Pontibacter liquoris: one gene and its partner. The protein of the gene in region 2 interacts with the protein of the main gene of each other region in a pairwise test. Links are inferred from orthologs where the notes say so. Each region holds a gene or a part of one and is shown on either strand. Other genes may lie near its edges.

Region 1 (15,359 bases), 940 kb from region 2 along the record:
TAAAACCGATCTTATGACGCTGGTACAGCTGGATTATTTACTGGCCGTAGATACCTACCGCCACTTTGCCACGGCAGCAGAACACTGTTTTGTGACGCAACCCACGCTGAGCATGCAGTTACAGAAGCTGGAAGAGGAACTTGGCGTGCAGCTGTTTGACAGAAGCCGGGTGCCGGTGCGCCCTACCGAAATTGGCAAAGAAATTATTGCGCAGGCGCGGATTGTGGCAACCGAAGCTAAAAAGATCCGCGAGATCGTACAGAACCAGCAACTGGAGCTGGCCGGCGAGCTGCGCATTGGCATCATACCCACGCTGGCACCTTACCTGATGCCGCTGTTTATTACCCGTTTTATGCAGAAATATCCGCAGGTGCGGGTGGTGGTACAGGAGCTGCTAACCGACCAGATCATCCAGAAACTGCAACACGAGCAACTGGATGCGGGCCTGCTGGTAACACCCCTGGAAGATAAAAGTATAACGGAAGTTCCCCTGTTCTACGAAGCTTTTGTGGCTTACATAAATCCCGGCCATCCGCTGGCCGACTCGCAAAGTATAAGTCCGGAGCAGCTGGATACCGACGAGCTCTGGGTGCTGAACGAAGGGCATTGTTTCCGGAGCCAGGTACTCAATATCTGCAACCGCGGCGGGAGCGGGCAAACGGGCAATTTCGATTATAAAAGCGGCTCTTTGGAAACCCTGAAACGGTTGGTAGACAGCCAGCGAGGCCTTACGCTGTTGCCCGAGCTGTCGGTGCTGGATATGCCGGCGGAGAAGCGAAAGCTGGTACATCCTTTCACAGCGCCACAGCCCCTGCGTGAGGTAAGCCTGGTAGTGCACCGCAGCTTCCTGAAACGAAAGCTGATTGAGGCGTTGCAACAGGAAATTCTAGCCGCTCTGCCCGATGAGATCCGGAACAGGCAGAAGCAGCAGGTGGTGGAAGTGAGGAGGAGTTAGAAAGTTAGAAAGTTAAAGAGGTGGATAAAAACAAAAAAGGCTACTCCCCGGAGTAGCCTTTTTGTAAAGTCTATAGTCTAATATCTAACGGCTAAAATCTAGTATCTAACTTACGCGTTGATGCCAGCTTCCTGCAGGGCTTTTACCATTGCATCGCCGATCTCGGCCGGAGACTCTACTACGTAGATGCCGTTCTCGCGCATAATCTTCATTTTAGCAGCAGCTGTATCTTCAGCACCACCTACAATGGCACCGGCGTGGCCCATGCGGCGGCCCGGAGGCGCTGTCTGGCCGGCAATAAAGCCAACTACCGGCTTTTTGTTGCCTGTTTCGCTGATATACTTGGAAGCCATGGCCTCGTAGTTACCACCGATCTCACCAATCATCACGATCGCATCCGTCTCCGGATCTTCCATTAACAACTGAACAGCATCTTTGGTGGGCGTTCCGATGATCGGGTCGCCGCCAATACCGATGGCAGTAGAAATGCCAAGACCCGCTTTCACGATCTGGTCAGCAGCTTCGTAGGTTAAGGTACCGGATTTAGACACAATGCCGATACGGCCTGGCTTGAAAACGAAACCAGGCATGATGCCCACCTTGGCTTCGCCCGGGGTGATAACGCCTGGGCAGTTCGGGCCGATCAGGGTTACGTTCTTATCCTGCAGGTAGTGTTTTGCAGCAACCATGTCTTTTACAGGAATACCCTCTGTAATACACACAATCACTTCAATGCCGGCTTCTGCGGCTTCCATGATAGCATCAGCTGCAAAAGCAGGCGGAACGAAAATGATCGATACATTGGCGCCAGTCTTTTTTACGGCATCTTCTACCGTATTAAAAACGGGCAGCTCCAGGTGATAAGTCCCCCCTTTGCCAGGCGTTACGCCACCCACTACGTTAGTGCCGTATTCAATCATCTGGTGTGCGTGGAAAGATCCTTCCGAGCCTGTGAAGCCCTGCACGATCACTTTCGAATCTTTATTTACTAAAACACTCATGTGTATCTTATTTAGTTGTGTAATAACTGTCGAACTAAGGATGTGCAAAAATAGGCTTTTTTGCGGCGCTTGCAAAAAATAGTTGTCCCTAATATATGCGGCCGGCAGGCAGCTGCCCGGAACAAGTTGCCCCTTATTTTCTGTTGCTTAGCTAGCCTGCACCCGCTCCTGTTTGCGGCAGCCACCCTTAGCAAGGTATACCGGGCCGCCATAGGCTGAGAGAAAGGGAATGGCAGAAAATTATTATTTTAATTATGTACCTTTGCACCAGCATTCAATAAAGAAGAACCAGATGACGTATCTGAACCATATAACCGAAGCAATCGGTAACACGCCTTTAGTAAGGCTCAATAATGTAACCAAGGGCACCAAAGCAACGGTGCTTGCCAAAGTGGAGTACCTCAACCCGGGTAACTCTGTAAAGGACCGCATGGCTATCCGGATGATTGAAGACGCTGAAAAGGCTGGCCTGTTGAAGCCGGGCGGCACCATTATCGAAGGCACTTCCGGTAACACCGGCATGGGCCTGGCCCTGGCAGCCATTGCCAAAGGCTACAAATGTATTTTTACGCTCTCGGATAAGCAGAGCAAGGAAAAAATGGATATCCTGCGGGCCGTAGGTGCCGAGGTGGTGGTTTGCCCTACCAACGTAGCCCCCGAGCATCCGGATTCCTATTACTCGGTGGCCAGGCGCCTGAACAAGGAAATTCCGAATTCTTTTTACCCTAACCAATACGATAACCTGTCTAACAGCCTCGCGCATTACGAAAGCACCGGCCCTGAGATCTGGGAACAGACCGCCGGCAAGGTAACGCATTTTATAACCGGCGTGGGTACGGGCGGTACGGTTTCGGGTATCTCCAAATACCTGAAAGAGCAGAACCCGGATATCATCACAGTGGGCATCGATACGTATGGTTCTGTTTTTAAGAAGTATAAAGAGACGGGCATTTTTGACGAGAACGAGATCTACCCCTATGCCACCGAAGGCATTGGCGAGGACATCCTGCCCAAGAACGTGGACTTCAGCCTGATCGATACCTTTGTGAAAGTAACCGATAAGGACGGCGCCGTGATGACCAGAAGACTGGCTAAAGAAGAAGGGCTTTTTGTGGGCTGGTCGTGCGGTACGGCTGTTTTTGGGGCGCTGGAGTATGCCCGTGAAAACAACCTGACCGAAGACGATGTGATCGTGGTCTTGCTGCCAGACCATGGCTCCCGCTACCTGGCCAAGATCTATAACGACGACTGGATGCGTGCCCAGGGCTATATCGACTAAAAAGCCCCACTGGCAAGTGTAACGTAGGCCCGGACAGTAGGAGCCCGGCGCTTGGCTTGTCGCTTTCAAAAGGAAAACAGCCAAGGCAAAGTATAGCCTGAGCAAGACACACAAGGGGCAACCTTGGAAGCCTGCTGTAAGGTATAACGGGCGTAAAAGAGCCGGCTTTACCAAGGCGTGTGGCAGCTATACTTAAATTACTGCCGGATTTTAAAGAAGATTTTTATATTTTTGTTTATCGCTTCGAATACAAGCAGGTGCAGCTGCGAACAGCAAGAAGTAACAGCTTTTGGCATTTTCAAGCGGGTGCACAAACATATGGTAATCGGTGATGTAAGCAGAAGGACTCTGGCTTCAGCGCAAACCCTCACTTACAGAACCAGATGAGGAAACGGCTACGACAGCAGTGCGGCCTGTTTCCGGCACAGATAAGACTTGATCAGCTGATTAATGAAAAAACTTAGCGGAGTTTTACTTATTGATGATGATGATACCACCAATTTTCTGAACCAGCGGTTGCTGGACAGGATGGCGGTAACAGATAACGTGCGCACTTTTGTGAACGGCAAACAGGCCTTTGACTACCTGTACAACGTGAGCAACAAAAATTACGAGGGTACGGGCAGCAGTTACTTTCAGCCGGAGCTTATTTTCCTGGATATTAACATGCCGGTGATGGATGGCTTTGAGATGCTGGACTTGTTTGAGCGCCTGGACAAAGCGTTCCGGGAGCAGATCACAATGGTCGTGCTCACCACCTCTACCCACCCCCAGGACACGGCCAATTCTAAAAAGTATAATGCCGAATACCTGACCAAGCCGCTGACGGTGGAAAAGGTGAACATGCTGCTGGAAAAGCACTTTTCAAGCCACAATAACAAGGTAGCCTAACAACTGCCGCAATCAAAAAAAGCAGGAACTCCCCGATAGAGTTCCTGCTTTTTTGTTTATACCTGGTTTATACGTGTGCTAGTGCGTGGCCAGGGTTACAAACTCAAAGGTATCGCCGTTAAACAAGCCTTTGTCGCTGAGCTTGAGCGAGGGGATCACGAGCAAGGCCATAAACGAGAGCGTCATGAACGGCGAGGCCAGTGTGCTGCCCATCTCTTTGCTCATGCGATCGATGGCCGAGTACCGTTCTGCTACTTTATACCCGTCCTCGTTCGACATGATGCCGGCTACCGGCAACGAGAGCAGTTGTTCGTGTGCACCGTCTACGGCAGCCACGCCCCCTTGCGCCTCGATGATCAGGTTAACGGCCCGGGCAATGCTCTCATCATCCACTCCAACGGCAATAATGTTGTGCGAATCGTGCCCGACCGAGGAGGCAATGGCCCCCCGGCGCAGACCCACATGCTTGATAAAGGCCACGGCAGGGGCAGCATTTTCGTAGCGGTTCACCACCGTCAGCTTCAGCACATCCTGCGCCACATCCGGCACGATAAAACCATTTTCAATCTTTGGCGCAACCTCCAGCTCTTTGGTGATCAGCTGCCCGTCAAAAGCTTCGATCACGCGCAGGCGCGTGGCATTATCGGCTGCCACGGCAAATTGTTCGGGTGCTTTTGGTTTTGTGTTAAAATTATTAATCTCAGCGCTGGGGGTAAAGGCTATCTTGGTTTTGCCTTGCTCTGCCACTAATTGTCCGTTAATATAGGTTGCCGCTACGTTAAAGTCTTCCAGGTTATCGACAAGTATAAAGTCGGCCGGGTCGCCGGCGCGCAGCAGGCCCACCTCCAGCTTGTAATGTTCCACGGGGTTTACGCAGGCGGCCTGCAGCACATGAAACAGGTTGTTGCCTTTGGCCAGCGCCCGTTTTACCAGCAGGTTGATGTGGCCTTCCACCAGGTTGTCGGGGTGCTTGTCGTCGGAGCAGAACATCATATAGGGGTAATGCTCGGGTAGCAGCGGGATAAGGGCTTCAAAGTTTTTGGCAGCGCTGCCCTCGCGGATCAGGATCTGCATGCCTGCTGCCAGTTTGTCCAGGGCTTCTTCGGCTGTAAAGCATTCGTGGTCGGTGCTGATGCCGGCCGAGGCATACAACCTGGCCTGCTCACCCATCAGCCCGGGCGCATGGCCGTCCACAGCTTTGCCATACTTGTGGGCCAGTGCAATTTTCTCCATCACCACCGGATCGCGGTTCAGCACGCCTGGCCAGTTCATCATCTCGGCCAGGTATTTTATTTCGTCGCGCTGAAACAAGGTTTCAATATCAGCAGCCGTTATTTCGGCACCGGCCGTTTCGAAGGGAGTGGCCGGGACGCAGGAGGGGGCTCCAAAGTAAAACTTAAAAGGCACTTTCTTGCCGTTCTCCACCATGTATTCCACGCCTTTCAGGCCCAGCACGTTTCCAATCTCGTGCGGGTCCGACACAGTGGCTACGGTGCCATGCGGAACAGCCAGGCGTGCAAATTCCGAGGGTACCAGCATGGCACTCTCCACGTGCACATGGGCATCTACAAAACCCGGCAGAATATACTTTTGGCTGCTGGCGGGCTCCCGAACTATTTTAGAAATGCGGCCGTTTGAAACATGAACGGTGCCTTCGTAGATGGCCTGCTGGTGCAAATCTATGATGCGGCCGCTGAGCGTGAAGTCTGTTGGCATGGTGTTTAGTTAAAGTTGAGAGTTAATAGCTAAAAGTTGGAAGTGCATTTTCAACTCTTCCCTACAAACGCATAACTCTTAACGCAAATGGTCTTATATTTGCAACAAAGTTAGTCGTTTTGAAGAAGATAATTTCATACCTGATCTTAGTGTGTTTTCTGGCCACCGGCTCGCTGGCAGGTTGCACGACCAAAACACCGCAGCAGAAAAAAACGGCCCATCTCAAACGTAAAAGCAAGCTCGGCAACCTGCCCTGCCCCTGCGACTCTAATTAATCCTGTTTACCTGTAAATAATGAAGAAGATAGTAATCGCGTTAGACGGCCATTCCTCGTGCGGTAAAAGTACCACAGCCAAAAGAGTGGCAGCAGAACTCGGCTACGCCTACATCGATACCGGCGCCATGTACCGGGCGGTTACCTTATACTTTCTTCAAAACCACGTTTCGCTCACAAACCCCAAAGAGATAAACGACGCCCTGCAGCACATCGATATCTCGTTTCATTATAACCCAAAAAACGGCCGTAACGAAACCTACCTCAATGGCCTGAACGTGGAAGACGAGATCCGCAAAATGTATATCTCCAACCAGGTGAGCGAAGTGAGCGTAGTGCCTGAAGTGCGCCATGCCATGGTAGCCCAGCAACAAAAGATGGGCCGCAAACGGGGCGTGGTGATGGACGGGCGCGATATAGGCACGGCTGTTTTTCCGGATGCGGAAGTGAAAATATACATGACCGCGGATGTGGATACGCGTGCCCGCCGCCGGCAGATGGAGTTATTGGAAAAGAGCCAACTCGTAAACCTGGAGGAAATCCGGGCGAACCTGCAGAAGCGCGACCACATCGACTCTACCCGCAAGGAGAGCCCGCTGCGCCGCGCCGAAGATGCCGACCTGCTCGATACCTCGTACATGACGGTAGACGAACAGGTAGATTTTGTGCTGCAAAAAGTTGCTTCCAAGATACTGGAAGAAGCCCATGCAGTTAAACGGAACGAAGCGTAAGACATGAACATTACGATAGACAAAAATTCAGGCTACTGCTTTGGCGTTGAGTTCGCCATCCAGATGGCCGAGGATGAAATGGAAACCTGCGACGAGCTGTATTGCCTCGGCGATATTGTACACAATGGCATGGAGGTGCAACGCCTCTACGAAAAAGGCCTCCGCATTATTGACCGTCAGCAGCTCGAAGAGTTGCATGATTGCAAGGTGCTGATCCGGGCGCACGGCGAGCCGCCTGAAACTTACCGCGTAGCGCTGGAAAACAATATCGAGCTCATCGATGCCTCCTGCCCTGTGGTGCTGAAGCTGCAGAACCGCGTAAAGCACGCCTTCGACAGCAAGCGCAACGACAATGGCCAGATCGTGATCTACGGGCAGGTGGGGCATGCCGAAGTGATCGGCCTGGCCGGACAGACCCGCGACGAAGCCATCATCGTCACCACCGAAGCCGACCTGGATAAAATTGATTTCAAACGGCCCGTTACGCTCTTTAGCCAGACCACCAAGAGCACCAAAGGCTTTTACCACATCAAGGCTTTAATTGAGGAACGCATCCGGCAGGCGAACCAAGACAGCACGCTACCCGACTTTGACGCCAACGACAGCATCTGCCGCCAGGTATCGAACCGCGAGCCGCAACTGGCCCGCTTTGCCACCGAGCACGACGTGCTGGTTTTTGTAAGCGGCAAAAAAAGCTCTAACGGTAAGGCGCTCTACAGCGTATGCAAGCAGCATAACCCCAACAGCTACTTTATCGAGAACGAAGAAGAGCTGGAGCGGGCGTGGTTTGCCAATGCCCAAAGCGTGGGTATCTGCGGCGCCACCTCTACCCCCATGTGGCTCATGGAGCAGGTAGCCAGGGGTATTGCCGCTTTCGATACGGCCGCCGTTCAGTAAACGCAGCGCTTATACTATACAGCAATTTTGCTACATTTAGGCTTTGCTCCGGCAAAGCCTTTTTTGTGACTTCACCCAATGAAACGATTATTCCGCTATTTTTTGAACGGGCTGCTGATCATGGCGCCTATTACGATTACGATCTGGATCGTGGTGGCCGTGATCGACTGGCTCGATTCCCTTTTTGCCCTCGGCATACCGGGGCTGGGCATCCTGCTGATGGTGCTGCTGCTTACGCTGGTGGGCTTTATCGGCTCTTCCTTTTTTGTAAAGCCTTTCTTCATCATCATGGAGCGCATGCTAACCAAAGTGCCGCTGGTGAGCATTATCTATACAAGTATAAAAGACCTGTTTGATGCCTTTGTAGGCGATAACCAGAAGTTTAACAAGCCGGTGCTGGTAAAGATGGCGGAAGACTCGGATAACCTGAAACTGGGTTTTGTAACGCAGGACGCGCTGACAAGTATAATGATCGAGGACAGGGTGGCGGTATACTTTCCGCACTCTTATAACTTCTCGGGGGAGCTGTTTCTGATCCCGGCCCGAAACGTAACCTACCTGGACCTGCCAAGCAGCGAAGTGATGAAATTTATCGTATCAGGCGGCGTTTCTAAACTTTAAGGAGTTAGAAAGTTAGAAGGTTATAAAGTTAAAAAGTGATAAAAAATGATTTATACTTTGCCTTTCCTAGCGCAAGCGTCCGCTTGTGCCTCCCTGTTTTGAACCAGTAGCTTTGGTAACTTGCAGACTGGGCACAAACGGACGCTAACGTCAGAGTGCGTATAAAACTGAGTGCCTTCAACTCTCTAACTTTCTAACCTTCTAACTTTCTAACTTCCCAACTTTCTAACTTCCCCAATTGCCTTACCTGCTCCATAACCGATCCAAGCTCCACTACCGCGTTATCGGGCACGGCAGCCGGGTATTGCTGGCCTTTCATGGGTATGGGCAGAGCAGCGCCTATTACCAGCCAATGGAGAAAGCACTAGGCAGCGAGTACACGATCTACGCCTTCGACCTGTTCTTTCATGGGCACAGCCAGCTGCACAAGCATACCACGCCGCTTACCAAGGATTTGCTGCAGGCCTTTATAACGCACTTTTTAGACAAGTATAAAGTGGAGCGGTTCTCAGTAATGGCCTTTAGTATGGGCGGTAAGTTTGCCCTCACGCTGGCAGAGCGCATGCCCGAGCGCCTCGAGGAGCTGTTTCTGATCGCCCCGGACGGCATCAGCACCAGTTTCTGGTACAACATTGCCACCTATCCTGGTTGGTTGCAGCAGCTCTTTAAGCGCACCGTGCTCAAGCCGGCGCCTTTCTTTACGCTGCTCCAGGTGCTGGGCAAGTATAACCTGGTGCACAAAAGCCTGGTGCGCTTTGCCCGTTTCCAGATGGATACCACCCCCAAACGCCTGCGCATCTACCGCAGCTGGATCGGCTTCCGTAACCTGTCCTTCGATATCCGCAACATTGTGGCGCAACTCAACAGGCACCAGGTGCCGGTCACCATGTTTCTGGGGGAGTTCGACCAGGTTATTTCGCCCCGGCGCGTGGGCGTTTTCGTAAAGGCGCTGACACATGGCAAGCTGGTGCTACTAAAAACGGGCCATACCCATTTGCTGCAGGAAGTAGCAGAGCTGCTGCACCGCAAACGCTCCGGAAATAACTAACACCATAGCCCACTTTATACTTCTCCGGCAGCCCTGTTCCCGCAGCATCCCGACAACATTGTATTTTTGTTGTAGTATACATAGCTTACAGTTCCGAAGCCCTGCCTGCAACAGGCACGGCTAGAGCTAAAAGCTATACTTTGTCGTCCTTCAATTTCAAACGATCACTTTATGAAAAAACATTCTGGCCTCATCCTGTCCTTTATTACGATGATGGTTGTCAGCGTCGGCTGCTCAAGCAACGATACGTCTAACAAAGAGGAAGCTACTGCTAACAAAGAAGAAGTTACTAAAACCGGCCCAACGGAAAACCAGCAGGCCGAAACCGAGGAGCCAGCCGTAAGCCTGCCTTCGGGCCCTGTGGATAAAGACCTGGAGCGCATCAAACTGCCCGCTGGTTTCCGCATTGATTATTATGCCAAGGATGTGGAAAATGCCCGCTCCATGGCCATGAGCCCGTCCGGTATTCTGTTTGTGGGCACGCGCAGCAACGACAAGGTGTTTGCCGTGATCGACAAGGATAAAGACGGTAAAGCAGACGAAGTGGTAGTGGTAGCCTCAGGGCTGAACACGCCCAACGGAGTGGCCCTGAAAGACGGTGATCTTTATGTGGCCGAGATCAACCGCATCCTCCGGTACCGGGACATCGAAAACACGTTCCGCAACAAACCCAAGTTTGAGGTAGTGAACGACAAGTTTCCGAGCGACGAGCACCACGGTTGGAAATACATCGCCTTCGGGCCCGATGGCAAATTATACGTGCCGGTAGGAGCGCCCTGCAACATCTGCAAATCTGAAAAGCCTATCTACGCCTCCATTACCCGCATGAATGCCGATGGTACCGGGCTGGAAGTATACGCGGCAGGCGTGCGCAACAGTGTGGGCATGGACTGGAACCCGGCTACCAAAGCTTTATACTTTACCGACAATGGCCGCGACATGCTGGGCGATAACACTCCGCCCGACGAGCTGAACCGCGCCACAGAAAAAGGCCAGAACTTTGGCTACCCCTACTGCCATGCCGGTACTATTTCAGATCCGGAGTTTGGCAAAGAGCACGACTGCAGCGAGTTTGTAAAGCCTGTCAGAACCCTGAGCCCGCACGGCGCCTCGCTGGGGCTTAAATTCTATACCGGCAACATGTTTCCGGCCGAGTATAAGAACCAGATCTTTATTGCCGAGCACGGCTCCTGGAACCGCTCGCAAAAGATCGGCTACCGCCTGATGCTGGCCCGCCAGGACGCAAACGGCAATGTGACCAGCTATGAGCCTTTCGCGCAGGGCTGGCTGGAAGGCCAGAAGGAGTGGGGCCGCCCGGTAGATGTGCTCGTGATGAAAGACGGCTCGCTGCTGGTGTCTGATGATGCCAACAATGCCATCTACCGCATCACGTATTCTAAATAAAACATGTCTGAATAAAGTATGAATGCTGACTTATGATCCGGGTGGCTTCCACCGCAATTCATAATTCAGCATTCATATTTGATAATTACCCCCTATCTTTAACCTCTGATGAAAGAGGAAAACAGTAAAAAATCAAAACCTGTAAGAAAGGTGATCGGGCGGCGGGAGCTTGTTTCTTTTCCCGAGCTCGATATTGATGAAATTGAGGCCAAGATTGATACCGGCGCGTATACGTCAGCTATTCACTGCTCTGATATTCAGGAGGAAGTACTGGCTGACGGCACCCGCATCATCAGCCTGGATTTGCTGGACCCCTCTCATCCGCAGTATAACCACAAGCGGCTGCATTTTGCCGAGTATAACCTGCGCGCTATAAAGAGCTCTTTCGGCGAGGTGCAGGAGCGGTTCGTGATCCGGACCAGGATCAAGTTTTTTGAAGAAGAGATTGAAGCAGAGTTTTCCCTCTCAGACCGTAGCGACATGAAGTACCCGGTGCTGATCGGGCGCAAGTTGCTCCGGGGGCGCTTTGTGGTGGATGTGGCCCGCAAGAATGTTGCCCGCAAGTATAAAATCAAACAGAAAAAGAAATAAACAGCCTATATGAAGATCGCTATTCTCTCCCGTAACCCAAAGCTCTATTCTACCCGCCGGTTGGTAGAAGCAGCCGAGCAACGGGGGCATCAGGCTATCGTACTCGACCACTTGCGTTGCGACCTTGTTATTGAGCAGGGCGACCCGCACATTTTATATAAAGGCGAGCGCCTTACCGGTGTAGACGTAATTATTCCGCGCATTGGCGCCTCGGTTACGTTTTATGGCACAGCCGTGGTGCGCCAGTTCGAAATGATGAAAATAAAAAGCGCCGTGGACTCACAGGCCATTGTGCGCTCGCGCGATAAGCTGCGCTCGTTCCAGATTCTGGGCAGGGCCAAGCTGGGTATGCCCAAAACAGCCTTTACTAACTACTCTAAAAACACCTCGGAGCTGGTAAGAGAAGTAGGTGGCGCGCCGCTGGTGATCAAACTGCTGGAAGGCACGCAAGGCCTTGGCGTGGTGCTGGCAGAAACGCAAAAAGCCGCCGAGTCGGTGATTGAAGCCTTTCATAACCTCAAAGCCCGCATTATTGTGCAGGAATTTATCTCCGAAGCCGGTGGTGCCGATATCCGGGCGTTTGTAGTGAACGGCGAAGTGGTGGGCGCCATGAAGCGGCAGGGCAAAGAAGGCGAGTTTCGTTCTAACCTGCACCGCGGCGGCAAAGCCATGCTCATCAAACTAACGCGACAGGAAAAAGCGGCCGCTCTGCTGGCTGCCAAATCGCTGGGCCTGGGTATAGCCGGGGTAGACATGCTGCAGTCCAAGCGCGGGCCGCTTATCCTGGAAGTGAACTCCTCGCCGGGACTGGAAGGCATCGAAAAGGCTACTCAGAAAGATATTGCCGCCAAAATTATCCAATATGTAGAAGGGCTTGCCCAGCGGAAGTCTAAAAAGAGCGTACAGGAATAGCATGCCCGAAACGATCGTTATCAACGGCAAAAGCATTGACCGGGGTGAAAAGGTGCTCACCAAGCTGGTGATCAGCAAGTTGCCCAGCGGTACCGTGATCGAGATCCCGGTTTATGTGTTCCGCTCGGTGCACGATGGCCCGGTGGTATTGCTGATGGCTGGCATGCACGGCGACGAGGTAAATGGCACCGAGATCATTCGCCGGATGCTTTCCAAAAAGATGCTCTACCCGCTCAAAGGCACCATCATTGCCATTCCCATACTTAATATTTACGGCTTTCTGAATTTCTCGCGCGAGGTGCCCGACGGCAAAGATGTGAACCGCAGCTTTCCGGGTAACCGCGATGGCTCGCTGGCCAGCCGTGTGGCGCACCGCTTTATGAAAGAGATCATGCCCTACGTGGATTATGGCCTGGACTTTCATACCGGTGGTTCGAGCCGCGCCAATTACCCGCAGATCCGGTGTGTGCTCAACGATTTTAAGAACGAGGAACTGGCCCGTGCCTTTGCGCCCCCGTTTATTCTGAACGCCGCTTACCGGCAGGGATCGCTGCGCAAGGAAGCGGCAAAATTAAACAAGCCTATTCTGGTGTATGAGACCGGCGAGAGCCTGCGCTTTGATGAAAATGGCATTGCCCTGGGAATTGAGGGCACCTGCCGGGTGTTGCACCACCTGGGCATGACGGCAAACCGCGCCACCCCCTTGGGCCCGCCGGTGATGTGCATGAAAGATCTTTGGTTGCGGGCCAAGAACGCCGGCCTTTGGCGCAGCTTTGTACCGCTGGGCGGGTACGTTAAAAAGAATCAGTACATCGGCAGCATCACCGACCCCTATGGCGAAATGGAAGTACGCCTGAACGCCCCGGCTACCGGATACGTAGTAGGGCTGCAGAACATGCCGGTAGTCAACCAGGGCGACGCACTGATGCACATTGCGTTTTGAGGGGTTGAATTGCTGGTTGTTAGTTGTTTATTGCTGTATTGTTTAATGGTTAAATTGCTGGGGTGTTGTATGAACCCGAGCTGGCGCAAGTGTTCAGCGCAGCGTTACTTGTGCCTTCGTATGGGGAAAGTCTTCATACTTGCGTGAGCCATACTTTATACTTCTCTGCTCGTTCGGGTTTGCAAACCGAGAGTATGTTGTTACAAGGATTTGTAATCCGGCTTTATACTTACCGCTGCATTTACACTTGCTGCTAAACCGGAATATAAAAAGAGAGGCCCCGCTACAAGTATAGCGGGGCCTCTCTTTTTTATCTAATTATTGATTCAACAATCAACAATTTAGCCATTCAACAATTCAACCTTTAGAACACATAGCGTACGTGCAGGGCGGTATCCCAGAAGCCGCCACCACGCGGTATGTTGATGTAAGGCTTCACGTCGGCACCAATGGTGAACGGAATGTCGCGGATGTAATATTCCAGGCCCAGTACGCCGTCTACCCCTACACCCATCACGTTGTCATCGTAGTAGCGGTCATGCTTGCGGTCATAATAGTAATGGCCGTCGTAAAAGCCGATGTGGCCACCCAGGCCATAGTACCATTGCAGGCCGCTTGTGTTAAAAGCCTGTGCATGCTTTTCGTATAGCACGGTGATAACGGTGCCTCTATACTTGAAGCTGGTGCTGATGATGCCTTCGATGGCAGCATCGCTCTTAATAAAATGCTTGATGGTAAGGCCCGAGGCTGCACCACCTCTTAAACCGATACCGGTGCTGTAACCACTCTGCGCCCGGGCACTTAAAGCTACTGAAAGCACCAGCATGAGGGCAAATAAACTGCGGAAAAGTATTTTCATGAACGTTATAAAGGGTTAAAAGTGCGTTGGCCGCAGCTGTGAGATATGCCTTGGCTACTACAAAATTAAAACTTCTAACGAAGTATCCTGCTTTTATTGTACCGCTGATTTACTTTTTGCTTTCGGCTTTGTAGTCCTGCAGGTAAATGGTTTTGCCGGTGCGCCGCCCGATGAGCTTGAAGAACGAGATAAACTGCTGCTTATCAAGGGAGAGGGCTTTGGCAAAAGGGTCCTGCTTGTGCTGGTGCTCAAAATCCTGGATATATTGCTTTCGGACCAGTTCGGCGCCATCGAGTGCCTGTGCCACTTCTACCTGTACCAGGCCTGTTTTCTCCCATAGCTTGCGCCACCAGCTTATCGTATGTATAAAGTACCAGTAGTGCTGGTAATCCTGCTGCAGGAAAGCGGGCACCTGGTCCAGGGTTTCTATCTCGGAGGTAAAGCATACATCGGCAATGGCAATGCGCCCTTCGGGTTTCAGAAAACGGCAGATGTAGGGCAGGTATTTCTCGTCGGTACCAAAGTACGTATAGGAGTCCACCACGATCACGGCATCGAAGTATTCCTCGGCAAAAGGCAGGGCGCGGGCATCCGCCTCCAGCGGAATGACCTGCTGCTGGCAACCTGCCGCGCAGATACGCGCATAGTTGTCGGAGGCAGAGATAGCCTCATCCACCGCCCACACGGTTACCCCGAACTCTTTGGCCAGAAAGATGGAGCTGATAGCTTTGCCGCAGCCCAGGTCCAGCACGCGCATGCCGGGTTTCAGAGGAAGGTCTTTGGTCAGGCTTTCCAGGTTCAGAAGTACGTTCTCGCCCATCGAGTGGCGCCGCACCCACTCCGGGTCGTAGCGGGAGGCCTTTGGGAAAACGTGTTGTAATTGCTGTGCTGCCATAAGTCCGGGTATCGTTCGTCGCATCGTCTTACGGAGGCGGGCACGCTACAGTTGGGTGCCCAGGCGGGCAATTTCGTCGGAGGGATGGATGTAGACGCCATGCTGGTTCAGGGAGGCCGCCTGCAGCATGGCCTGGGCTACTGTTTCGCCGGCAATGGGTTTATACTTCTTCAGCGGGCCAACCATCAGGTTGCTCAGGGGCAGCATCACTTTGGAGGCGATCTCCTCGCCGGAGCGGGTTTCCTCGCGCTCGCCCAGCAGCAGCGACGGCCGGAAAATATGCACTGTCTCCAGCCCCAGTTGCTGCACATCCTGTTCCATCTGGCCTTTAACCTTGTTATA
Region 2 (15,256 bases):
GACGATATGAGTCTCTACAACATCAACCGCTTTGTGGAAGAGGTAGAGCAGGTGCGCCAGCAGCTGGGTATGAACAAGGACAACTTTTATTTGCTGGGCAACTCCTGGGGTGGCATGCTGGCCCTTGAGTACGCTTTGAAGCACCAGGACAACCTCAAAGGCCTCATCATCTGCAACATGACGGCCAGCTTCCCGAAGTATGCGACCTACAACGCCAAGCTGCGGGCCGAAATGCGCCCTTCCCTCATCGACTCGCTGGAAGTATACGAAAAGAAAAACGACTTCATGAACCCCGTGTACCAGCAGCTGGTGTTCGATAATTACTATCGCAAGCACCTGTGCCGCCTCGAAGTATGGCCGGAAGCCGTGATGCGCAGCTTAGGCCACGTGAACCAGAAAGTATACGAGTACATGCAGGGGCCAAGCGAGTTTGTGCCTGGCGGCATTCTGCAAAACTGGGACCGCTGGAGCGACCTGAAAAAGATTACGGTGCCCACCCTCACCGTTGGCGCGAAGTATGATACCATGAACCCCGAGGAAATGAAGGAGATGAGCCGGCTGGTACAAAATGGGCAATACCTCTACTGCCCCAACGGCAGCCACCTGGCCATGTGGGACGACCAGCAGGTATACATGAACGGCGTGATCAATTTTATCAAAGCGGTTGCCGCGCAGCAGAAACCATCTGGTAGCTAACCTGGCACCTGTACCGGTCCGAAACGGGATGAATAGTTTGGCCTACTCGCTGCCGGTTTCCCTTTTGGCATAAGGTCTCTGTTTTCGCAGGTATAAGTGGTGGTTCAGGTGCCTTGCAGCACGCGGGCTGTTACCAGCAACTGCCCCACATGCCGCTGCGTGTGCTCGGCCGCATGCACCAGTAACCCTAAAACGGTAGACGGAAGTTGCGCCCGCCCTACGCCCCGCGGTTCCTGCAGTTGCCCTGCATCGGTATGGCGAAGCTGCTCCAGGGCCACGCTTACCTGCCGGCTGAAGTGCTGCACCAGTTCCTGTACATTATTTTGCACTTCCGGCGGTTTTCCTTCTGCTTTCAGGGCCTGCAGCTGCGCTTCGGTGAGCTGCTCGCCGCGGGCATACGTAAACAACCGGTCGAGCACACCGCGCAAGTGCTGCAGGTGAAAACCAACTGAGGCCACGCCGGCAGGCTTTTCCCAGAGCAGCTCCCTGGGGAAGTGCTGCATGAGTGCTTCTACTTCTTCCTGCGCCTGCAGCAGCGCATGCGCAACCGGCTGCAAAAGTCCCGGCACACCGGGCAAAGGCCCGCGCAGCCATACTTCTGGTTTAGTTGGTGTTGCCATACTTGTATCGTGTCTTAGGTGGATGATGTAGTTGCAGGTATATTTTCTCAGCTGACCTGCTATTGCTACTACTTCTCTGATGGTTACCGGGTTTCTACTTGTATAGGTACTTCGGCCCTCTCACCAAAACTGAAAACATGAATTAATTGCGCCCGCATTTTATCTTTTTGCTGCCTGGCTGTCTTTTGTACCTGTTCTTCACAAAGGGTTTGTACGGGAATTAATTTGGTTATTCTGTAGCAAGTTGAAAGTAGCTTGTTCCCATACCTTAAGGTATACTTGTGTGCAGACAAATTATATTATGCTTTACGCCACCTCCAGCTTACCACTTTCTTTATACTTGAGCCGGCCCAGATCTATTAGTTCGCGGATCAGGGCGGTGATAATTTCGGCATGTTTGGGTTCAAAGGCCTGCACCAGTTCTTTGGGCAGGTAGGGCGCAACCTGCACCAGTTCCATTAGTCTAGTACGCAAGGCCTCCTGTTCCTGACCTTGCCGCTCCTTTTTGCGTTCAGCCAGGCAGTAGTCGCAGATGCGGCAGCGGGTGTCGGTCAGCTCACCGAAGTATTCGAGCAGCAGCTGGGTGCGGCAGCGGTTTGTTGTTTCTACGTAGCGGCCCATCTCTCTGGCCTGGAGCAGCGCCCGCTCACGCAGGGCATTCAGCCGCTTCACATCCAGCTTTAACCCGCCTGCATCCTGCCGTGGCGCTGTAAAAATGAGTTGCGGCGAGTCGTGCTGTGGTTCATACTGGATGACCTGCAGCTTGTGCAAGTATTCGAGTTTGCGGCGCAGGTCAGGCTCCGGTAATTTCAGGTATTCGGCTAGCCGTCGTTCCGACACCTTCACAAAATTGACAAACGCTTCGCCGCCATACATGCGCAGCAGCATACGGATAAGCTTGTCATGCTCCGGGTTCTTTAACTGAAAGTCGTAGAGGGCGGTGTTTTCAAGAGCCAGCATCAGCCGCGAGGGCATATAATAGCTCTCGTTCAGTTGCAGATAGCCTTCCTGCTCCAGGCGCTTGATGGCGTGGTGCACTTCCAGAGTCTGCAGTTTATAGTTTTTGGCAAATGGCCCCAGTTCAAAGTCGAAGCTGCTCATCAGGCCGCTGCCCACGGCCAGCTGGAAATAATTGGCCAGGCACTGGTACACCCGCCGGATATAATCTACAGCAGGGTGAGCTTCTTCCACTTTGCGCTGCAGCTCGGCCACATCGTTGGGGCCGTAAAGTATGGCTGCGTACGCATACTGCTCATCGCGCCCGGCGCGCCCGGCCTCCTGGTAATAGGCCTCCAGGCTTTCGGGCAGGTCCAGGTGCACCACCAGCCGCACATCGGGTTTGTCGATACCCATTCCGAAGGCATTGGTGGCTACCATCACACGCACTTTGTCCGTGATCCAGGCCTGCTGTACCGCATTGCGGTCTTCAAACTTTAAACCAGCATGATAGGCAGCTGCCGCAATGCGGCGGCTCTGCAGGAACCTAGCCAGCTCGGCGGTTTGGCGGCGGCTGCGTACATACACAATGCTCTGGCCGGGCAGGCGCTGCAACATCTCCAGCAAGCGGCTGGCTTTGTCTTCGGTGGGCAGGCAGGAATAGGAAAGGTTCGCGCGGGCAAAGCTCTTCTGAAACACATTTGGCTTCGGAAACCGGAGCTGCGCCTGGATGTCCTGCTTCACCTGCTCGGTAGCGGTAGCCGTCAGGGCAATGACCGGCACACCGGGCAGCGACTCCCGCAGTTCAGCTAACTGTAAATAGGGCGGCCTGAAATCGTAGCCCCATTGCGAGATACAGTGCGCCTCATCCACTGCCAGCAAACGCACCTTCATGCGCTTTACGCGTTCCTGGAAGAGCTCGGTGAGCAAACGTTCCGGCGAGAGATACAGGAACTTCACGTTGCCATACACGCAATTGTCCAAGGCAATATCGATCTCGCGGCGGTGCATGCCCGAGTAAATGGCCACGGCCGCAATGCCCCGTTTTTTCAGCTGTTCCACCTGATCCTTCATTAGCGCGATGAGCGGCGTGATCACCAGGCAAAGCCCATCCAAGGCCAGCGCCGGCACCTGGAAGCAGATGGACTTGCCTCCACCGGTGGGCAGCAGGGCCAGTGTATCCTGCCCCGCCAGCACAGACTGGATGATCTCCTCCTGCAGCGGCCGGAAACGGTCGAAGCCCCAGTAGGTTTTAAGGATGTGGTGGATGTCTTGCAAGGCGAGGAGATTTACCTGCTAAGATAACACAGAGAACTCAAAACTCGGAAGCCGTGTGGCAGAAATTGCCGCCGCAAGTATAAAAGCGGCTAGCTATTGCGGAAGCCTGATCGAGAAACCGGTCAGCACAAAATAGTCGGGTGCTGCTTTATTCAGGCCCAGCCCTGCCGCGACATCCAGCTGCATGTTGGGCCGCGGCCTGAAAAGCAAGCCGGCACCCGCCTGGTGCGCAGCCTTTTGTTCGGCTGGTTTTTTCCCGAAAACTTCGCCATAAACCGAGAATTTGTCGTTTAGCTCCCCTTCCATGTTCACCACATAGCTTTTCTCCGGGTCCTGCTCCTGCCAACTATAGCCCACATTGTAAGTCAGCTGCAGCTTTTGGGTAGGCTCCTGGGTCAGGGCCAGCATCAGCTCGGGCTCGGCTCTGTCGGGCCGAAGGTCGCTGCTCCCTACCGGCAGAGTAACCATGGCCAGCAATCCCGCCGCCGGCAGCCACCCCCTGGCCTGCCAGAACTGCACCTGCCCACCCGCGCGTACCGGGCCTATGCCGTGCGCCACGCGCCGGCTTATACCTTCCTGCACCGTGTCTTGCCAGGCCGCTTCTACGCGTAGCTCCAGCCATTTAAGCACTCCTGCCCGCAGCATCACTTCCGGATACGCATGGTTGATCTCGGTTACGCCTGCTTTGGTGTCGTGCTGCCAGCGGAAGCCCGTTTCAAACTGCAAGGTTCTAAGCGGAACAATGGTGGCACTTTGTGCCTCGGTGGGCCGGGCCGTCTCAATGTTTTCCTGTTCCTGGGCATGCCCTTTGCCGGCCAGCAGCAACACCATACCCAAAGCCAGCAGCCATACTTTCTTGCTGAGTGTATCTTTCAGTACCATCCTTTAGCGTTATTTTGAGACGTATACGGCCAATCCGCTAAGTATAGGCTAATGTTGGAAGGGCGCAGGCACATTTTTTTGCATAAAAAAAGCCCGCTCCAAGAGGAGCAGGCTTTCGTTGAGGTATAAGTGGTTGCTTATGCTGCCGCTGACTGACCGTCTTCCCGGTCTTCGATCACTTTCTTCAGTTTCTCGATCGCCTGGGCAGCACGCTCCTCATCGAAACGGTTGATGTTGAGCAGCATTTTGGTTTTCTCCTGGCGCGTGATCACCGGGTTGTTCAGCAGGCGGATAATTTCCTCCTTCTGCTTGGCCGATGCATACCGTACGCTGGTCGATTCCTCCGCCACAGTTTCTGCTGCTGCCGGAGCTGGCGCTTCTGCTACCTTCGCTGTGCTGGCCGCTGCCTTCATAGTAGGCTTCTTCTCCGTCGGGATGGCATGCTTCGCCTGGTCGTTGCCACTGTAGTCCATTTCCTCAGCTGGTGTCGGCTCATACCCTGCGGCACGAATGATCCAGGCCAGTATGTTACGGTAGGCTTTACCAATAGCACGCGTCTGCGCCATCGAGGCAATAGCAAATTCCTGGTAGTACTTTTTGCCCTGCTCACGGTTAGAGCAGATAGCAAAACCAGCACCCACCACCTGTTCGCTGCGCAGGTCCAGCAGGTTCACCTTGGCCTGGTACTTAATCTCATCGTCGGTGCTCACGTTCACTACGTGCTCCACTATAGGCAGAATACCTAAACGGGAACCGGCGTACTGCCAGCCTTCCACATTCACATACTCCTTCCCCTGAATGTTCTGGTACAGGCGGTTTTCCTTTATGAACTTTGCCAAGTCCACAGCCAGGTGCAGCGTCTCGTCCGATTTGGCTATATCATAGCTCTCGATCTTGGACTTCTTCAGCACTTTTGTTTCCTTATTTGGTTGATTCATTTCCACTTAGCTTTCCTTTAGATGGTACAAATAATAAACACAACCGCCTATAAAATGGTGCATTTTATTAAATAAATCACCTATTTCATACTACTGATAATCAATACGTTGCAAATTATTTTAAAAATAATTTCACCGTCGGTTGCAGCTGTTGGCTAAAGCTAAATTTTGCGTAAAGGGGATGTATATATACGGGGATTTCGCCGGTAGGTATACGGGCGGCATAAGAATCTGAAATGGAACGAAAAAAAGAATTGTACCTATAGCACCGGCGACTCCTGCACGATCAGGCCATCCTTCATTACCAGGGTACGGTCGGCCATGGCGGCAAGTTGCTCGTTGTGCGTCACGATCACAAAGGTCTGGTTGAACTCCTGGCGCAACCGGAAAAAGATGTCGTGCAGCTCCTGCGCGTTTTTAGAATCCAGGTTACCGCTGGGCTCATCGGCAAAAATAATGCGGGGCGAGTTGATGAGCGCGCGGGCCACGGCCGTGCGTTGCTGCTCCCCACCCGACAGCTCGGATGGTTTGTGGTGCAGGCGATGCGAGAGGTTGAGCATATCCAGCAGTTGCTCGGCGCGCTCGCGCACTTCCTGCTCGGGCCGGCCGGCCAGGAAGCCCGGCAAACAGGCATTCTCCAGGGCCGTGAACTCGGGCAGAAGGTTATGAAACTGGAAAATAAAGCCAATGTGCCTGTTGCGGAAACGGGCCATTTCAGTGGCGTTCAGGCGGGCTATATTCTTGCCATCAAACATCACCTCACCGGAATCGGCTGTATCCAGGGTGCCCAGAATGTGCAACAGGGTGCTTTTGCCGGCACCGGATGCACCCACAATAGACACCACCTCGCCGGCAGCAATAGACATGTCGATGCCTTTGAGCACCGGAAGCGAACCGTATTTCTTGTAGATATTAGAGACCTGTAGCACAGCGTGGCAATTAATAGAAAAGCAATGGCTAATGTATAAACCCTCCAAAGCTACAAAACAAACGCTATACTTTGTTAATCTGACTTTAAAATAGGTTTGCACCCGGATTAGCCTTTTTCCGGATAGTGCCTGTTTCAGGCAGGCTACAGGAGCTGCCGGCAAGTATGGCAGGCACAGTGGAAAAGCCGCCTGCGGGCGCAATATTTTAAAAACGCTTTTCTTGAATTTGAGGGGATAATGGCGTACTTTCGTGCGTCCATTAAAACTGAAAGCATGAACATACACGAATATCAGGCTAAAGACATATTAAAAAGCTACGGTGTACGGATCCAGGAAGGGATTGTGGCTGACACGCCCGAAGAGGCTGTAGCGGCTGCTAAACGACTGACTGAGGAAACCGGCACAGGCTGGCACGTAATCAAAGCACAGATCCATGCGGGTGGCCGTGGCAAAGGGGGCGGCGTAAAGCTGGCCAAAAACCTGGAGCAGGTGAAAGAAATCGCCGGCCAGATCCTGGGCATGACACTGGTAACGCACCAGACAGGCCCTGAAGGCAAGCTGGTGCAGAAAGTGCTGGTGGCACAGGATGTATACTATCCCGGCGCTTCGGAGCCGAAAGAATTTTATCTGAGCATCCTGCTGGACCGCGCCAAGGGCCAGAACGTGATCATGGCCTCTACCGAAGGGGGTATGGACATTGAAGAGGTTGCGGAGAAATCGCCTGAGAAGATCATCAAAGAGTGGATCGACCCGGCAACAGGTTTACAGCCTTTCCAGGCCCGTAAAGTTGCTTTTGCCTTTGGTCTGGAGGGAGAAGCCTTCAAAGAGATGGTGAAATTTGTGACCAACCTCTACAAGGCGTACGTGGAGACTGACTCCTCTATGTTTGAAATCAACCCGGTGCTGAAAACATCGGACAATAAAATACTGGCGGTAGATGCCAAAGTGAACCTGGACGATAACGCCCTGTTCCGCCACAAGAACCTGGCTGCCCTGCGCGATATTTCCGAAGAAGATCCGTTGGAAGTAGAAGCCGGTGAGCACAACCTGAACTATGTAAAACTGGACGGTAACGTTGGTTGCATGGTGAACGGCGCCGGCCTGGCCATGGCTACCATGGATATTATCAAGCTATCCGGCGGCGAGCCTGCTAACTTCCTGGACGTAGGTGGTGGCGCCAACGCCCAGACCGTAGAAGCCGGTTTCCGTATTATCCTGAAAGACCCGAATGTAAAAGCGATCCTGATCAACATCTTTGGTGGTATCGTGCGTTGCGACCGCGTGGCCAACGGGGTTGTGGAAGCTTACAAGAACATTGGCGATATCCGCGTTCCGATCATCGTTCGCCTGCAAGGCACTAACGCCGAAGAAGGCGCACGTATCATCGACGAGTCCGGTCTGAAAGTATACTCAGCCGTAGTGCTCAAAGAAGCCGCAGAAAAAGTGAAGCAGGTGCTTGCGGAAGCAGGAGCCTAGTCTCTTACAAGTATAAAAACAAAAAAAGGCTGCCAGAATTGGCAGCCTTTTTTTGTTTTTATACTTGTAAGAAGTTAGAGAGTTAAAAGGTTAGAAAGTTAGAGAAGGGTAACATGATACTGCAACGTAGTTGCCGTTAGCCCTGATCCCGAACTTGCTGCTGTATACACAGCAGTAAAAAAGGCAAGTATAGAAGCTGAATTTGCTGGCAAAAGAAAGGCCCCACTTCCTCACAAACTCTTTCTAACCTTCTAACTCTCTAACTTCCTAAACCACTTCCAGCTGCACATCAATGTTGCCGCGCGTGCCAACAGAGTAAGGGCATATCTGGTGCGCTTCATCTACCATTTGCCGGGCCTTGGCAGCATCTGTGCCCTTCAGGTTCACCACTAACTTTACGCCCAGCCCAAAGCCATTGTCGTCCAGCTTGAGCAGGTCGACATGAGCGGTGACAGTTGCATCAGGGTCGAGGCGCTCTTTGTGGCGGGCAGCAACTACCAATAGCGCACTCTGGAAGCAGGCCGCATAGCCTGCTGCAAACAACTGCTCAGGGTTTGTCTTATCGCCTTGGCCGCCCATGTGGGTAGGCATAGCCAGTTGCATATCAATTATACCGTCTGATGACTTTACATGGCCTCTGCGGCCGCCAGTGGCAGTTACCTCTGCCGTATACATTTTTTCCATACGTTTTCCGTTTTGATTAGCCTTTGATCCGTAAGCCTCTAAACATTAAAAACAGGCAAAGGTTTGCAAACAGGTGATATTCACCGCAGAAGGCGCAAAAGGGAACGTAAACAGCATTGGTGGCAGATATTTTTTAGCTATAGAGTTTCGTATTGTCAGTTTACTTGCTATTTTTGCACGCATCAACGCACCCGTAGTTCAACTGGATAGAATATCGGATTTCGGCTCCGAGGGTTAGGGGTTCGAATCCTCTCGGGTGCACCTTACTGGACAGAAGGCAGTTTTTGCTTTTTGTCCAGTTTTTTTTAGGCCCTAACAGCCTGTTAATCAGATATATTACACGCGCTACTTCGTTCACCCGAGCGGTTCGAACGCTTCCACCTTCAAACACCAGATTTTCAGGGAACATCGAACCGATCAGCAGGCGTTTCTCCCGGTTACTGCCGTTTTCGTACAAATTTTCCAGGCGCATCAGGTGATCCAGACCCTGTTTTAACAGCCCCTGCAAGTCCGTTTCCTGCGTTAGTGCGCTGATTTTTGCCTCCAATTTCTCGATAGCGGCCGCACAGTCTGCCTTGATCTTTCGGAAGTCTTCCGGTTCGATTTGTGCGCTTGCGATCAGATCGCGGGAATGGGAGACGCGCTTCTCCAGTTCCTTCACCCGGTTGAGCAGCTGTCTTCTTTCGCTGCCCTGTTCATGGGTCTGCTCGTTGAAGGCCTCCAGCAGCAGGCTGCGGTAAAGGCTGTGGAACTCCTTGCGCGGCACATACTGCTTTAGCTCCTGCCCGAAAGCCTCGTGCACCTCGGCTGCCCTGGAGCGGAAAGGGCAGCCCTTGTTGCAGTGGTAGTAGGCGTAGTAGGCATGCCTCCCCTTCGACTTACTGGCCGTGAGCATCCTTTCGCATATCGGGCATACCAGGTAGCCCCGCAGTGGAAACTCATCCTGTGTTTCCACTTGCGGGCGGTAGAACCTGCCCCGCCCGTCCAGCACATCCTGCACCCGGTAGTAGATGTCCTCTGTGATCAGGGGTTCGTGCAGCCCTTGCACAAAGCAGCTCTCCTCGTCCTTGTAACCGGGGATAAAGATCTTGCCGCAATAAACAGGGTTGCGGATAACACGCCAGAAATTGCTCTTCTGGCACGTGAGTCCTTTTTCCCTGGCTACTTTCCAGATCTGCTCGGTGTTGAAGCGGCCGGAGGCCAGCTCCTCGAAGGCCCAGCGTACGATGGAGGCTGCCGGCTCTTCGGGAGCAATGTATTTGGTTCCGCCTTCGCTGATCCTGTTCTTGTAACCGATGGGAGCGGCCCCCATCCAGCGGCCTTCCTTTTTGGCCTTGCGCATGCCCCGGATCACGTTCAGGGCCCGCCGGTCATTTTCCACTTCCGGTGCTGCCAGATAAAAAGCGAGCATCATTTTGTTTTCCGGCACCGCCAGGTCCAGCGGCTGTTCGATGGCCTGCGGATCTACGCCCAACCGCCGCAGGGTGCTGATCATCTGGTAGGCATCCCCGGCATTTCGGCTGAAGCGGTCCCACTTGGTGAAGAGCACCAGGTCCGTTTTTCCTTTTTGCTTTTTCAGTTCCAGCAGCAGTTTCTGCCAGGCCGGGCGGTTGAAGGTCTTGGCCGAGTGGTCTTCGTAGATGGCATGGCGGACGCGTATGCCCTGTAGCTCACAGTAATGCCGCAAACGCTCTTCCTGGTCGCGTTGTGAATAGCCTTTGTCTGCCTGCTCATCGGTGCTCACCCGTATGTACAAATCAGCTGTTTCCATTCCTTAAATATTGATTTACAGCTATTTTAGCAAATAATCGCAAGAATTCCAAAACTGCTTTCGCCTCCGACAGGGAGACTTCCACGCCCTCGCGCCGCAGCATTTCCTTCGCTTTTTCAGGGCTTATCCTGTCTTTTTCCCGTGGTTTCATCCTCTCTCGCTTTCCTGATGATTCGATCCTGGTTCATAAAAAAGGCGGAACCTGCGTTCCGCCTTTAGCCCCGGAAAATTTCCTCCCGGGCTCCCTGGCCCCTTCAGGAACTGTCGTCCCAGGCCAGCAACACCCTGCTGCGCCGCAGGCGGCTGTAAGAAGGTTCGTACCGCAGGTAACCCCACTTGTCCAGCTCCCGCAGGACCCGGTGGTAGGTCGCACTGCTCGATAGCTTGGCAACAGGCATCATTTCGTGGCTGTAAGCGCAAACCGCCCCTCTCCCGCCCACGGCCAGCCAACAATGGTACAGGGCGGCGTACAAGGCGATGTGGGCAGGCCCGATGCGCGGGTCCTGCAGAATAGCCCCGAAGAACCTGCTTAACAGCTCTTGCTGCCCAGCAGATTCGGGGAATTTGACCGGTGTGTTCCCATTCATAAGCTCGTCCTTTCATGGGTTCTCTCAGGCAGGGGCCCGTCCGTGCACGTGCCCTTTGCTTCAGGGTTTGAGGGACCGGCTTTTGCGGACTGTCCTTTTCCCGGGCCCAGGTTCCTCTCCCTGCTCCTGCTGCTGCTTTTCCTTGCGGCGCTCCTGCCGGGCAGCCGCCTGTTGTTGGAGGGACTCCCCCGGCGTGGGCTCCTGCCGCTGGATGGTCTCGCGCATGGCCCGCTGCCGCTGCTCGTTGTAGACGTTGATGGTCTTGAACTGGGGGCTGGCCTCAATGTAGCGCTTCACCTCGTATCCCTCCTCCAGGGCGGTTATCAGTTGCTGGTTTCCCTTTTTCAGGGAATGGATCAACTGTTCTTTTTGCTGCGGGTCTTCCAACTCTTTGATGTAAAACCGCTCGAGCGTTTTCTCCAGGTCAAAGCCATAGTTGGCATGGTACTGCTTGACCTGGTAATTACCGGCAGGGTCTGCCTGTTTGAAGTCCAGCTGCAGCCAGGCGTTGTAGCCCTGCCCCTCCCTGCTGGTTAGATCCTTGTTGACCGCCCGGCCCTGCATCAGGTTGTAGGCCTCCTTCAGGGTGATGTTGTTTCCCTTGTTGATATGAAACGTCTGCTCGAGGATATCAGCGGGTTTCTCTCCCCGGAGGGCCACCAGGTAGCGGTTGAAGAAGTACATGTCCTGCTCAGACTTCCTGAACTGCAGGACAGCAACCGCCTGGTCCTTTCCAAAGGCGGCCTGATGGAACAACTCGAACTCGGGCGTTTTCTGCTCCATCTTTTCCCGCAGCTCCTTTTCCAACCCCTCACCGAAGCCGGTGTATTTTAGCTGATCCCGCAGATACTCGAAATTTTTCTCGTTCATGGCACATATTATTAAAATGAAACAATCCTGTCATCCGCCCCTTTGGGAAGGGAAAACGGCTTTGCACGCAGGAGCATGTGATAAGGCACTTTGAGCTGCAGGTGCCTGCCGCCGTTTTTCTCCATCAGCCGGATAGCCAGGTACTTGGTGGCCGGGAGTGTCACCTTGGGCAGGGCAACGACCAGGTCCCGCTCCGACTGAGCTGCCACGCTCGCCGGGCCGCCGTAAACATAGCAGGGTTGCAGTTCCTGCTCCTGGGTGGCCGTGCGCCGGGTATGCTGTTTATCCCGGATAAGAAAGCGCAGCCCGTCTGCCGCGTAGGGGATGTCAGAGTTGTTGCGGAGCCTGAGCCGGTAGTACATCGTCTCTCCCCGGACGTAGATGCCGCGCAACGCTAACTGCATTCCGAACTTATTATCCCTGCGCCCGGGAAGGGGTGTTTTGTCTGCTGCCACGCGCGCGGCATCCCGTTGCGCGGACGCTTCATTGCAGCCTGTCTCACCCACAAGGGCCGGTACGGACCCGGGAGGCGTGGCTTCCGGCAACAGCAGGGTGAGCACGGCCGGGTCTGCAGCATAGGTTACCAGGAAAGAATACAGCCCGCCATCCGCCGTGATGACGGTGAGGTTTGTCTCCCTGAAACCCGGCTTACCGGCTTTTACCCGGAGGACATTTCCCAGGGCCGCATCCTGCTCGACCAGGATCTCGCCACTCCCCCTGTCCACGCTTTTCACCGCGAAGGGAAAGACCAGGTGGCTTGTTTTGTAAAGGGAGACGGCCAGGGAAGACGGTGTGACGCCGACGGCCGGTCCCGGCCCGGCGCTTTGCTGCGCGTAGGCCGGGCTGTAACCCAGCACCAGCAGGCTCAGCTGGACCAATAGTAATTTTAGCTTTTTCATCTGTATGCATTTTAAAGTGAGTTGATCTGCTTTGTGGTAAGATGCGGGGCTTAGCGGTTCTGCTTTTTTTCGTCCCGCAACAACACCCGGTAGCCAGCCGGGACGGTGGCTTTGATGAGCCTGGCCTGCCGGGCAAGCAGGTGCCTGGCCGTTTCCACCCCGGCACTGGCTGCCTGCACCTGCAGGGAAGGATGCAGGGAAGAAAGGCCCAGATCCTGCACCGCCCGGTCCGCAGACTGCCGGGCAACTTCCCGGGTCAGGGTGCCCGGGATATAAAGGCCTGCCAGGCCATCCAGGTCATAGACTGACAGGGCAACCGGGAAAAGGGCCTGCTGGTAGCGGATGTTTTTGATGGTGACCTGCAGCCGCTCCCCGGCCAGGGTTGCCGTCCCATACAGCAAGGTGCCCGGTGGGATCAGCGTGCCGTTAACAGCTACCGGGCCGGTCAGGCGCAGCTTCAGGGTAGCCCCCGAAACCAGCGACTGCGTTTCCTCTACGACGGCTGCGAGGGCATTCTGCTGGGGATCGTCTCCCCGATCCGCCGCAGTGGAGTAGAACCTGTTGGCGGCAGGGGCATCCCCGGGAGCGGGAGCAGCCCCTGCGCCGTCCTGCCGGCCGCGCCCCAGCAGGGATACGGCAGCACCCGGCCGGCTGGCCGCCACGGCATAGACCTGCCCTTGCCGGCTTTCGGAAGACTGCCGGATCTTTTCCTCGACGCGCCGGGGATGCTGGATATCGAGTATCTTTTCCAGCATGCCGTTTAGCTCTTGCAATTCCCCATCCCCGCTGCCTGTTTGCCCGGCAGCCTGCATCACCTGCTCAAGGTGGCGCAGCTCCCCTCCGCCAGCCGGTATCCTGGCCGGGCGGGTGGCAGGGGCGGCACCTTGTCCGGACACGTGGGAAAGGGAGGGCTCCTCTGCGAGAACCGCTTGCAGGCGCTCCAGTTTCCGGTAAACGCGGGCCTCGCTGGAATCCGCCGTTTCCAATGCCCCGCCCAGGGGTGGCGTTGGAAAGCTCCCCCCTGCCCCATTGGCTCCCCAGTCCTCAAAGGGGCCTTCACGAAGCAGTGCTTTTAAGCTGGAAGAATCAGCAAGCGCCTGCTTGTAGGACGTCAGCTTATCGGGCGTCCTTGCTTCGGGCAGGCGGGCGTCCGGCAAATCGGGGCGAAGGCCGGCAGGGGCCGGCGCGGCCTGGGGGTTTGTCCGGCCACCGCCCATCGCCCAGAAGAACAGGGTCAGAAAGGGCATGACCAGCAGCGGCAGCACCAGCAGGAACCGGCGGCGCCTCAGAAAGTGTGGAGAATGGGCTACGTGTTTCATTTTTACTTTTTTATAGGTTGCGAATTATCCGGGCACTCCCAGGGAAAGAAATACTCGCGGGCATCACCCGCGGCCTGCCGCCCCTTCCCCGCCCGCGGCCTGCGAGCCAGGCTGCCGGGCCGCGGAAAGGACGTTTCCCCTTCGATGCTGGCCAGGAGCAGGTGCTTGCTGAAGCCGCCACCCAGCAGGCAGAAAAGCACCAGCGCTGCCAGCTGGGCGCGGCGCGGCAGGCGCGCAGCCTGCTGCCCCTCCCGAAAAGGCAGCCTCACCGCTTTATGTTTTGTAGGTCCCGGTTTTCAACCGTCACCCAGCGTTCAATCAGGAAGCCGTGCGGGTTGTTGTCCGACCGGCTGACGCGGCGCAGGTAGCCTTCGGTGACCAGGCTCCGGACAAGGATGCTGGTCGCGCGGACCAGGCGCTGGGTGGCATAGCAGCGGAAAAAATAAGGATCCTGGCGCACGTCCACTGCCACGCTGTCCACGGCCACCCGCTGGCTGATGTTCCCGGCGATAAGGCCCGTGTAATAGCCGCTCTCACGGAGGTTGTCGTACGCCCTTTTGGCCGATGCATCTGCCAGGTAAAGGGCCTGGGCCATGTTCGCCTGGATGACGGCATCATCCGGGTCCAGGGTAAAGAAAAGCCGGTGAAATGTGCGCACATGATCCCGGGCCTCCACGGGGAGGTTATCCTTGCCGGCCACCGCGTAGGCTTCCAGGACTTTGCCGTTCGCCAGGATATACACCTTGCTTTGCATGCCGGCGACCAGCGCATAACTTTTATAGAGTGCAAAGCCGCAGAGCAAGGTGCTGGCGGTGACCACGGCCAGGGTAAAGGTGCGTACCTGCTGAAAGGCCGTGTCTAAGTTTTTCATTTGTCTGAACATGGTGCTTTAGCTGTTAAAGGTCCTGTCTCACTCCTGGTTGCCTGCCAGTTTGCCTGGCAGGGAGCTGGGGGTGTTTTGCACGGGCCCCGGCTCCCGGAAATAGCCGGCACTGGCCGCGTTGCTGCTCATGCTGCTGCCCATCCGCCCTGCCGTGTCCCCCAGGGCATCGGCTACCATGCCGGCGCCCCCGGAGACGGTGTGCACGGCGCTGCGCGAGGTGCTGCTCAACAGGTTGTTGACCTTGTAAAGCAGCGTGTTGCCCCCGCTGGCATGCACGATGTAGTTGGCCACGGAGGGGACCGTGAAGTAGCCGACAATGCCCATGACCAGGAAGATCAGGTACCCCGTATCGGTCGTGCTGAAGAACGTGTCCCCCGCTCCCTCGACCTGGGCAATGTCGAGGGCGAGCATCTTTTCTTGGATCTTGCCCAGGATGGCACTGAAAATATTGGCTACCGGCAGCCACAGGAACACGTTGATGTAGCGGG

The links.
Region 1: the proteins of sucC (region 2) and sucD interact in binary tests that used the Escherichia coli proteins (3 or more experiments, as listed by UniProt). The link is inferred for Pontibacter liquoris from one-to-one orthologs.

Annotation. Positions count from the first base shown.
Region 1 is NZ_JALEBG010000001.1:267,932-283,290, forward strand. The notes cover bases 12-3,003. They hold sucD (succinate--CoA ligase subunit alpha), read right to left. Parts: upstream 1,957-3,003; coding sequence 1,066-1,956; downstream 12-1,065. Other genes in these bases: LWL52_RS01060 (hydrogen peroxide-inducible genes activator), read left to right, coding at 14-955. Also shown: LWL52_RS01075 (response regulator), read left to right, coding at 3,686-4,126; ade (adenine deaminase), read right to left, coding at 4,205-5,842; LWL52_RS01085 (hypothetical protein), read left to right, coding at 5,962-6,117; cmk ((d)CMP kinase), read left to right, coding at 6,137-6,847; LWL52_RS01095 (4-hydroxy-3-methylbut-2-enyl diphosphate reductase), read left to right, coding at 6,851-7,744; LWL52_RS01100 (DUF502 domain-containing protein), read left to right, coding at 7,823-8,365; LWL52_RS01105 (alpha/beta fold hydrolase), read left to right, coding at 8,604-9,413; LWL52_RS01110 (PQQ-dependent sugar dehydrogenase), read left to right, coding at 9,585-10,817; LWL52_RS01115 (ATP-dependent zinc protease family protein), read left to right, coding at 10,926-11,408; rimK (30S ribosomal protein S6--L-glutamate ligase), read left to right, coding at 11,418-12,320; LWL52_RS01125 (succinylglutamate desuccinylase/aspartoacylase family protein), read left to right, coding at 12,322-13,263; LWL52_RS01130 (hypothetical protein), read right to left, coding at 13,628-14,122; LWL52_RS01135 (SAM-dependent methyltransferase), read right to left, coding at 14,232-15,017; LWL52_RS01140 (oxidoreductase), read right to left, coding at 15,063-15,359. UniProt on the Escherichia coli protein: Succinyl-CoA synthetase functions in the citric acid cycle (TCA), coupling the hydrolysis of succinyl-CoA to the synthesis of either ATP or GTP and thus represents the only step of substrate-level phosphorylation in the TCA.
Region 2 is NZ_JALEBG010000001.1:1,196,775-1,212,030, reverse strand. The notes cover bases 5,765-8,653. They hold sucC (ADP-forming succinate--CoA ligase subunit beta), read left to right. Parts: upstream 5,765-6,552; coding sequence 6,553-7,755; downstream 7,756-8,653. Other genes in these bases: LWL52_RS04945 (organic hydroperoxide resistance protein), read right to left, coding at 8,023-8,439; LWL52_RS04955 (ABC transporter ATP-binding protein), read right to left, coding at 5,765-6,279. In the rest of the region: LWL52_RS04980 (proline iminopeptidase-family hydrolase), read left to right, coding at 1-696; LWL52_RS04975 (DinB family protein), read right to left, coding at 801-1,316; LWL52_RS04970 (RecQ family ATP-dependent DNA helicase), read right to left, coding at 1,623-3,530; LWL52_RS04965 (transporter), read right to left, coding at 3,624-4,412; LWL52_RS04960 (hypothetical protein), read right to left, coding at 4,550-5,350; more of LWL52_RS04955, read right to left, coding at 5,611-5,764; LWL52_RS04930 (hypothetical protein), read right to left, coding at 10,197-10,361; LWL52_RS04925 (hypothetical protein), read right to left, coding at 10,465-10,797; LWL52_RS04920 (hypothetical protein), read right to left, coding at 10,858-11,667; conjugative transposon protein TraN, read right to left, coding at 11,679-12,566; conjugative transposon protein TraM, read right to left, coding at 12,617-13,885; LWL52_RS04905 (hypothetical protein), read right to left, coding at 13,888-14,154; conjugative transposon protein TraK, read right to left, coding at 14,151-14,756; conjugative transposon protein TraJ, read right to left, coding at 14,796-15,256. UniProt on the Escherichia coli protein: Succinyl-CoA synthetase functions in the citric acid cycle (TCA), coupling the hydrolysis of succinyl-CoA to the synthesis of either ATP or GTP and thus represents the only step of substrate-level phosphorylation in the TCA.